3 regions of the Ensifer sp. M14 genome follow, and region 3 is predicted to be linked to each of the others. Evidence: riboswitches for the same ligand, from Rfam matches in the RefSeq annotation. Region 3 holds a riboswitch; each other region holds the start of a gene.
What was found. Region 3 has a riboswitch for thiamine pyrophosphate ahead of thiB (thiamine ABC transporter substrate binding subunit). Riboswitches for the same ligand answer to the same signal wherever they lie in the genome.
Positions count from the first base shown of each region.

Region 1: another riboswitch for thiamine pyrophosphate. It lies ahead of thiO (glycine oxidase ThiO); the one in region 3 lies ahead of thiB (thiamine ABC transporter substrate binding subunit).
Region 2: another riboswitch for thiamine pyrophosphate. It lies ahead of thiC (phosphomethylpyrimidine synthase ThiC); the one in region 3 lies ahead of thiB (thiamine ABC transporter substrate binding subunit).

Region 1 is NZ_QJNR01000018.1:481,736-485,006, reverse strand. It holds gene BLJAPNOD_RS34785 (thiazole synthase) at 1-255, opposite strand, end outside; gene thiS (sulfur carrier protein ThiS) at 258-455, opposite strand; gene thiO (glycine oxidase ThiO) at 445-1,440, opposite strand; TPP riboswitch at 1,662-1,793, opposite strand; gene BLJAPNOD_RS35785 (hypothetical protein) at 1,952-2,128, opposite strand; gene BLJAPNOD_RS34770 (ABC transporter substrate-binding protein) at 2,609-3,271, opposite strand, start outside.
Region 2 is NZ_QJNR01000014.1:321,253-324,523, reverse strand. It holds gene BLJAPNOD_RS30085 (sigma-54 dependent transcriptional regulator) at 1-1,281, shown strand, start outside; TPP riboswitch at 1,433-1,564, shown strand; gene thiC (phosphomethylpyrimidine synthase ThiC) at 1,659-3,271, shown strand, end outside.
Region 3 is NZ_QJNR01000004.1:753,443-756,713, reverse strand. It holds gene BLJAPNOD_RS03675 (ABC-F family ATP-binding cassette domain-containing protein) at 1-1,056, opposite strand, end outside; gene BLJAPNOD_RS03670 (thiamine diphosphokinase) at 1,060-1,710, opposite strand; TPP riboswitch at 1,888-2,004, shown strand; gene thiB (thiamine ABC transporter substrate binding subunit) at 2,054-3,082, shown strand; gene thiP (thiamine/thiamine pyrophosphate ABC transporter permease ThiP) at 3,114-3,271, shown strand, end outside.

The DNA of each region.
Region 1 (3,271 bases), on a different contig from region 3:
CATCTGGGCAGTGAGAACGGCTTCCTTGGTGGTATGGCAGCCGGCCGTGTTCGGCAGTATCCTCGTCCCGAGCGCGCGGATCAGTTCGAAAAACGCACCTCCCGCTTTGCCGCCGGCTGTTTCTCTCCTCAACGAGACCGTGATGATTTGTGTCCCTGAAGCTCGCACGGCGGCCGAAAGCACGGCTGGAGATGGATAGCCTGCTGTGCCCAGGAGCAGTCGAGAGGTGATTTCCGTGTCGTAGACTTGCAGCATGTTCAGCCACCTTTCATCGGCGAGAGAATTTCGATGCGATCATGATCGCGTAAGCGCCATCCATCGCGGTCGGCCGCGTGAACGAGTTCGCCGTTGACAGCGGTCGCCAGCCAGCTTCCTTCATAGTCGAGTGCTGCCATCAGTTCGGCGAGCGTCGAGCAGGCGATCTCCTGCTCCTCGCCATTGACGTTAAGGTTCATCATAGAACTCCGATCTGTGGTCCGGGTTGAGCAGAAGTTCCGCAACGTCATGCGCTAGGGCCGGCGAGAGCAGGAAACCGTGTCGATACATGCCGTTCAGGGAATAGATTGAGCCGGTTCGCGTGATCCTCGGCAGATTGTCGGGGTAGGCGGGGCGAATACCAGTTCCAGTTTCAGTAATCTGCGCCTCGCCGAAGGCCGGGTGCAGGGCGTAGGCGGCGTTCAAGAGCTCCATCAGTGACCGTGCCGCGATAGGACCGGACAATTCGCTCTCAATCATTGTTGCCCCGACCATGAAGACGCGCTCACGCCGTGGAACGACATAGATGGGGTGTCGTGGATGCAGGAAGCGCACTGGACGTGACAGTTGAATGTCGCCGGTGCGCAGATAGAGCATCTCGCCCCGCACGCCCCGCAGAGCCGCGTCATCCGGGAGCCTGGCACGCCCGGTGCAATCGATAGACCAAGAGACACGGTGGTCGACGGTGGCATCGCGCGTCTGGCCGAAGTGAAAACGCGCGCCCATGGCCACTAAAGTGTCATGGAGTGATGACAGCGCCTCTCTTGGATCGAGATGCGCTTCCTTCGGGAAGAAGAGTGCACGCGAGAAGCGGCCGGCCAGATCCGGTTCCAGTGCGGCTATCTGGTCGGCATCAAGCCATCTGTACCCGGTGGTTCGTGTCGAAAACCGATCGAGCTCGCGAGTGTCACGTGGGGCGGCGACGACAAGTGTGCCCTCCTGCGTGACTTTGTCGGGCATCGCCGCCTGCCACCACTCAATGGCTGTCGCACCGAGGCGTTCGACTTTTTCGTCGGCACCTTCGCGCTCACACCAGGGTGCCAACATGCCACCGGCAAACCAGGATGCACCGGCGCCAATGCGTTCGGCCCGCTCGACAATGTCGACCTCAATGCCGCGCCGCGCCAGTTCGTAGGCCGTGACGAGACCGACGACTCCCGCTCCCTTAATGACCACCGGTTGCATTCGCCTTCCGCTCGATCCGATACTTGGGTGTCGCGGTAGGGTCATTTGCCCATTCGCCGCTGCGCTAACGGACGTCGGTGTTGCCGTCTATATCTGCGATACGGTTCGTGTGCGGCATATGAAAAAACCATTCGCTGGCTCCAACTTTAACGTTTGGAGACCCAGATCCTGGAGCTGGAAAGATAGAGACACGTCCAAGCGATCGCAAAGGAGCTGTCGCAGCGCCGTCGTTCCCACCGTCCCTACGCCAGCATGAACTGGATCAGGTTCAACGGGTCATTGCGCTGCGGTCGAAAAAGCCGATCCGCCCAGCAATATCTCAGCCCCTTGTCAGGACCCCCCTGGTGAATGAACCGAGTTCAAAGGCCAATGCCCTGCTTTGTCAAGTGTCGTTTTGGTGGTCATGTTGACAACGTAGGTCGCCAGATTTTGTAGCGGTCAGCGCAAGGAACGCATCGTCATGCCTGACGCCGTCATCATGATCTGCAAGGAGGGCGCCTGCATGGCGAAGCTATTTCAGGTGCTTCGGCGGCTCGTCATTTTCATCCGGGTTTGGGTTGGGAATCTCGTCGGGAAGGACGTCGGGCTCTGGTTCCTCGATAGGAGGCTGCGGCATGTCCGGCGGCAGACCTGGGGGCAGGTCGGGAGCGGGCGGCGTCGGGATAGGTTCAGTCGGTATCGTGCTCATGTTGGTCTCCTCATTTGGAAGGCCAACTTATCCCGCGCCGGTTTTGTTCCGCTGGATGGCTGCATCATGCGCAAAGGACGACTCTTTGTTGTTCGTCTCGATGAGCATCCTGCTGGTCTGGGCGTTTCGACCTGCGACGACAATGTTCACAGGGTCGTCGCAGACAAATCAGTCTGATACCCAAACTCGCCGTGTCAGGTCGAGCATTTCTGGCATGGAGACGCGCAGGCGCGATAATCAAGGCGTCACGGCTGTGCAGGTGACGTGTCCTGTGGCCGCATCGCGCGTCTTTTGGAGTGTCGCGAGACCGGGGTAGCAGCCGCCGCAAGGAGCCATATGGGATGAGACGGGGAGGTATTCCGGCTTGCGCGTGCCTTTATCAGCTCTCCGGCGCGCCGCCAGATTGCGCGACAGCCCAGATCTTTCCCGGGAGGATCCGAGCTGTCGGTTTCATGCTTGCGGCTTTTTCATCGTTATGGGCTAGCGAAGCCACTCGTTCCAGCGTTGCAGCAATTGCGCCGCATTGGCGTTGATCCATTCAGCGTCGGGGACAACCATAAAGTCCCGAACCTCGTTCGCATGCGGCATCGTCTTGCGCACGTCCTCCGACATCAAGGCGATTGCGTCGGTGCTTGGCGGCGTGCACGAAAGCACTTCGCAAGCCATTGCCTGCGCCTCCGGCGAATTCAGCCAGAACGCCATCAGTTTTAGCGCGTTGTCACGATTCTTTGCTCCTTTGACGAGCGCAATGCGGTCGCCGACCAGAAACGATGCCTTATAGGACCATCCAATCGGCAAACCTTCGTTCTGCATCGCCTTGGCGCGCGTCAGCCAAATCTGCCCAATCGAATAGTCGCCATTGCGAAAGCCTTGCACACTCTGATCGCCGGTTTTCCACCAGACTGAAACCGCGGGCCGGATTTCGTCGAGTTTTTTCAGCGCCCGTTCCACGTCGAGCGGAAACAGCTCTTCTCGGCTGACGCCATCGGCAAGCAGCGCCGCTGCCATCACACGCCAGGGGTCGTCGAAATTGGGAAATGCCCGCTCGCCGGAAAAGGTCTTGCTATCCCACATATCGGCCCAGGTCTCAGGTGTCGGTCCGCCATCGCCGGTTCGATAGGCGAGCAACGTCGCCGTCGACTG
Region 2 (3,271 bases), on a different contig from region 3:
GTCATGGCCTTTCCCGGCGCTGCGGAAGCGCTCGCCGTGCTCGGCCCAGACTTTGCCGGTATCGTCATTAGCGATATCCGCATGCCGGGGATCGACGGCCTGACGCTGTTTCGCCGCATCGCCGGCTTCGATCCCGACCTTCCCGTCATTTTGGTCACCGGCCACGGCGACATCCCCATGGCCGTCCAGGCCCTGCAGGACGGCGTCTACGATTTCATCCCCAAACCCTTTGCCGCCGAACGCCTGGTGCAGAGCGCGCGTCGCGCCTTGGAAAAACGCCGACTGGTGATGGAGAACCGTGCACTGAAACGCGCTGCCGAAACAGCAGGCGAAAGCCTGCCGCTGATTGGCCAGACCCCTGTCATGGAACGCTTGCGCCAGACGTTGCGACATATCGCCGACACCGACGTCGACGTGCTTGTTGCCGGCGAGACCGGCAGCGGCAAGGAAGTGGTCGCGACACTGCTGCACAAATGGAGCCGGCGCCGCGACGGGAATTTCGTGGCGCTCAACTGCGGCGCGCTGCCGGAAACGGTGATCGAAAGCGAACTCTTCGGCCACGAACAAGGTGCTTTTACCGGCGCGCTTAAGAAACGCATCGGCCGTATCGAGCATGCGAGCGGCGGCACGCTTTTCCTCGACGAAATCGAAGCCATGCCACCGGCGACGCAGGTGAAGATGCTGCGCGTGCTCGAAGCCCGCGAAATCACCCCGCTCGGCACCAATCTCGTCCGCCCCGTTGATATCCGCGTGATCGCCGCGGCCAAGATCGATCTCGGCGATCCAGCCCAACGGGGCGATTTCCGCGAGGATCTCTATTTCCGGCTGAATGTCGTCACGCTTTCGATCCCGCCATTGCGCGAGCGCCGGGACGATATCCCGCTTCTCTTTTCGCATTTCCTGACGCGGGCGGCGGAACGCTTCAAGCGCGACGTGGCGGATATCTCGCCAGCCGTGCGCCACCACCTGATGTCCCATTCCTGGCCGGGCAATGTGCGCGAGCTCTCGCATTTCGCCGAACGCGTCGCCCTTGGCGTCGAAGGTGCGCTCGGACAAGCGACCGCCAGCGCGTCCTTACCCGGCAGCGCCCTGCCCGAACGACTCGAGCGCTATGAGGCGGAAATCCTGAAAGAGGTGCTGCGGGCGCAGCGCGGCGACGTCAAGGCGACGATCGAGGCGCTCGGCATTCCGCGCAAGACCTTCTACGACAAGCTGCAGCGGCACGGCATCAACCGGGCGGACTATGCCGAGCGCCCGGCATCCGAAAAGCCTGTTCGCTAAAACATTTCCTAAGAGCGCGAAGCGGCATTTTGCCAGAAAACGCGCCAAGAGAGCATCCAAACCGGACACAGCCTGCCGCACGATCAACAGGCGAAGGCCACAACCTTCGGATTAGCGCTTGACGGCGCATCCGGATCGATGGCTATCTCACGACATTCACCAGGGGGGTCCCGTCAAGGGGCTGAGATTCTGCTGGTCGGACCGGCTTTGCCGACCGAGGCGCAGTGACCCGTTGAACCTGATCCAGTTCATACTGGCGTAGGGACGGTGCAGACATCGACGCCACGATTCCGCCATTCCCGCGGAATTTCGGGCGGACGTGTCTTTTCCTTCCGGCTTCAGAACTGGGTCTCCAACCGCAAACTTGGAGCCTCATCATGAATATTGCCACCAACCCCGCAGACCTCTCCGTCACCAAAGGCCCTCTTCCCGCCTCGAAAAAGGTCTATAAGTCAGGGACGATCCATCCCGAGATCCGCGTGCCGATGCGCGAGATTGCCCTGCACCCGACGTCGGGCGAGCCGCCGGTCACGGTCTATGATGCCTCCGGCCCCTACACCGTCGAAGACGCAAACATCCGCATCGAGGACGGCCTGCCACGACCGCGCCGCAACTGGATCATTGCGCGCGGCGATGTCGAAGCCTACGACGGACGCAGCGTTCGACCGGAGGATAACGGCTTTGCGACCGGCGAGCGGCTGACGCCGACCTTTCCCTTCCGTCACCCGCCGCTGCGCGCAACCGGCCGGCGCGCGGTGACACAGCTTGCCTATGCACGTGCCGGCATCATCACGCCGGAGATGGAGTTCGTCGCCATCCGCGAAAATATCGGTCGCGACGCCGCACGCCCCACATCGCGCGACGGCGAAAGCTTCGGCGCCCATATCCCCGATCACGTCACGGCCGAGTTCGTCCGTCAGGAGATTGCCAGCGGCCGCGCCGTGCTGCCGGCCAACATCAACCACCCGGAATCGGAACCGATGATCATCGGCCGGAACTTCCTGGTGAAGATCAACGCCAATATCGGCAATTCGGCCGTCACATCCTCAATGGCCGAGGAAGTGGAGAAGATGGTCTGGGCAACGCGCTGGGGCGCCGATACGGTCATGGACCTTTCGACCGGGCGCAACATCCACAACATCCGCGAATGGATCATCCGCAACTCGCCCGTGCCGATCGGCACCGTGCCGCTCTACCAGGCATTGGAAAAGGTCAACGGCATCGCCGAGGATCTCACATGGGAGGTCTATCGCGACACGCTGATCGAGCAGGCGGAACAGGGCGTCGACTACTTCACCATCCATGCCGGTGTCAGGCTTCATTATATTCCGCTCACCGTCGACCGCGTCACCGGCATTGTCTCGCGCGGCGGTTCGATCATGGCCAAATGGTGCCTGCACCACCACAAGGAGAGCTTTCTCTACGAGCACTTCGAAGAGATCTGCGACATCTGCCGCGCCTATGACGTCTCATTCTCGCTCGGTGACGGCCTGCGCCCCGGCTCGATTGCGGACGCCAACGACGCGGCACAATTTGCCGAGCTGGAAACGCTGGGCGAGCTGACGAAGATCGCCTGGGCCAAAGACTGCCAGGTGATGATCGAGGGACCCGGCCACGTGCCGATGCACAAGATCAAGGAAAACATGGACAAGCAGCTCGCGGTCTGCGGCGAGGCGCCGTTCTACACGCTCGGACCGCTGACGACCGACATCGCGCCCGGCTACGACCACATCACCTCAGGGATCGGTGCGGCGATGATCGGCTGGTTCGGCACCGCCATGCTCTGCTACGTGACGCCGAAGGAACATCTGGGTCTGCCCGACCGCAATGACGTGAAGACCGGGGTGATCACCTACAAGATCGCCGCTCACGCCGCAGACCTCGCCAAAGGGCACCCGGCCGCCCGCACCCGTGACGACGCCCTCTCGCGCGCCCGTTTCGAGTTCCGCTGGGAGGACCAGTTCAATCTGTCGCTCGACCCTGAAACGGC
Region 3 (3,271 bases):
CTGATCGAGCGTCGCCATCTCCAGATTGGTGCCGAGCTTCACCGTTCCGGTGTCCGGCTCGATCTGGCCGGTCAGCATTTTCAACAGCGTGGTCTTGCCGGCACCATTCGGGCCGACGAGGCCGATCCGGTCGCCGCGATGCACGCGGATCGAAAACGGCGCGACGATCGTCCGCTCGCCGTAGATCTTCGTGATCTTTTCCGCCTCGATGACCAGCTTGCCGGATTCCTTGGCGTCGGACGCGCTCGCCTGGACGGAGCCCTGCGGGCCTTTGTGGCCGCGATGGCGCGAACGCATGTCCTGCAATTCGCCGAGACGGCGCATGTTGCGCTTGCGCCTTGCGGTGACACCGTAGCGCAGCCAATGCTCCTCGCGCTCGATCGCCTTGCCGAGTTTGTGCTGTTCCAGCTCTTCGGCCTCCAGCACCTCGTCGCGCCAGGCCTCGAAATGGCCGAAGCCACGATCAAGCCGGCGCGACTGGCCGCGGTCGAGCCAGACGGTCGCGGTCGAAACCTTTTCCAGGAACCGCCGGTCGTGCGAGATCAGCACCAGGGCAGACCGGCTGCGCGTCAACTCGTCTTCGAGCCATTCGATCGTCGGCAGGTCGAGATGGTTGGTCGGCTCGTCGAGCAGGAGGATATCCGGCTCGGGCGCCATCACCCGCGCGAGCGCCGCACGGCGGGCCTCGCCGCCGGAAAGCCGCGCGGGGTCCTCTTCGCCGGTCAGGCCCAGATGCTGCAGCAGATAGGCGACGCGGTAAGGATCGTCGCTCGGACCAAGGCCCGATTCCGCATAGGCCTGCACCGTGTCGTAGCCTTCGAAATCCGGCGCCTGGGGCAGGTAGCGGACCGTCGAGGACGGATGGCGGAAGACTTCGCCCGATTGTGCCTCGGCAAGGCCGGCGGCGATCTTCATCAGCGTCGACTTGCCCGAACCGTTGCGCCCGACAAGGCAGATGCGGTCCCCCGGCTCCACCTGCAGGTTGGCGCCGGCCAGAAGCGGCGTGCCCCCGAAGGTGAGGAAGATATCGTCGAGTTTCAGAATGGGAGGCGCCAAGGCTCAGGCTCCGGAAAGGTCATAGGGGCGAGCGAGAACAATCGCCCGGCCGGTGTCGAGGGAAATGCGAAGGGGACCCTCCGCAACATTGGAAACGGTGCGGGAAGACCCGAACGGCAGCGTGAAATCGGTGAGCGGATAACGCGCATTGACGATCGTAAGCCCGAAGAGATCGGTCAGTCCGAGGATGGAGAACAGGCTGCCCTTCGGCAGATCGATGTCGATCTCGCCTGCAAGCAGCGGATAGGCCTCTTCCTCGCCCGACGTCATGAACACCGGCAAGCCGCGCTCGGACAGCGCAGCCGCCTGAAGCAGGTGCAGGAAGGCATGATCGCTGCGGGATCCTCCGAGCGCACCGGCAAAGATCAAAGCTTCGGCACCGCGCGAAAGCGCCGCTTCCACGGCGATCTCGCCATCGGTCGCCGCCTTGGCGGCGGGGTAGGGCTCGCGCGGAACGCCGGCAAACTCGGCAAGCAGCGCCTCTTCGGTCGAATCGAAATCGCCGACCCAGACATCGGGCGTCACCGCCAGGGTCCGCGCATGCCGCATGCCGCCATCGGCCGCAACGAAGCGGCTGCCTACAAGCTGGCGCGCAAGGCGATCGGTGGGGGTGAGTGCACCGCCGAGCAGAATGGTGAAGGTGGATCGGGCCATGGCAAAGCCCATAGCGCAAAGGCACGGCCAAGGAAAAGCAAGAAAACCGAACAGGGCCGCTATCTGGCGATTTTGCGTTGATGTCATCAGGCTTCGCAGCATTGGCGGGCGTCGGGCTGCTGGATACCGGCGTTCAAACTTCGCTTGCCATCAAACCGTCACGGCGGTAAATCTCTACCCGCTCTAACGGGGTGCCTTCCGACCGCATGCGGCCGAAGGCTGAGAGGCGTTTAACGCCAACCCGCGGAACCTGATCCGGCTCATACCGGCGGAGGGATTAGACGCGATCGGATCGATACGCCCTTTTCCCATGCAACATTATTTTTAGGGAGAGGTGCCTGCCATGTCCAAATCATCGCAACTGAAGTTCCTTAGCCGGCTAGCGCTTGCCGCAACGGCAAGCCTCGTCTTCGCGGCCAATGCCGTAGCCGCCGAAAAGACGCTGACCGTCTACACCTATGAAAGCTTCATCACCGAATGGGGCCCGGGCGCCAAGATCGCCGAAGCCTTTGAAAAGACCTGCGAATGCAAGGTCACCTATGTCGGCGTCGCCGATGGTGTCGAGCTGTTGACCCGTCTGAAGCTCGAGGGTGCCGCCTCCAAGGCCGACATCGTGCTCGGCCTCGATACCAACCTGGTTGCCGAGGCCAAGGCCACCGGTTTCTTCGCGCCGCACGGCATCGAGGCCGAAGGCGTCAAGGTGCCCGGCGATTTCTCAGACGACACCTTCCTTCCCTATGATTACGGCCATTTCGCCGTGGTCTACGACACCCAGGCCCTGAAGACGCCGCCGAAGAGCCTCAAGGACCTGGTCGAAGGCGACCCGTCGCAGAAGATCGTCATCGAGGATCCGCGCACATCGACGCCGGGTCTCGGCCTGCTTCTGTGGGTCAAGACCGTCTATGGCGACGAAGCCGGTGCCGCCTGGGCCAAGCTCAAGGACCGTGTGCTGACCGTGACACCGGGTTGGTCGGAAGCCTATGGCCTCTTCACCAAGGGCGAAGCGCCGATGGTGCTCTCCTACACCACGTCTCCCGCCTACCACATGGTGGCTGAGAACACCGACCGCTACCAGGCGGCCGAATTCTCGGAAGGTCACTACATCCAGATCGAAGTCGCCGGCATGACCAAGAACGCCCAGGAGCCGGAACTTGCCAAGCAGTTTCTCGGCTTCATGACCGGTCCGGAGTTCCAGTCGATCATCCCGACCACCAACTGGATGATGCCGGTCGCCGCCACCAAGGAGCCGCTGCCGGACGCTTTCGGCAAGCTGGTCAATCCGGCAAAAACCTTCCTGCTGCCATCGGAAGAGGTCGCGGCCAACCGCAAGGCCTGGATCGACGAGTGGCTCGCCGCCATGAGCAAGAACTGAAGCGCGCTTGTTCGCGCCAGCCGAAAACAGGATCACCATCACCGCCGGGGCCCTGAGCCTCGGCGGCATCCTGCTGTTTGTCTGCCTGGCGATTGCAGCGCTTCTGTTCCAGAGCGGCGACTTCGGCAATGGCGTACTGTTCGACGCTTATATTTGGCGGGTAACCCGCTTCACATTGCTTCAGGCGAG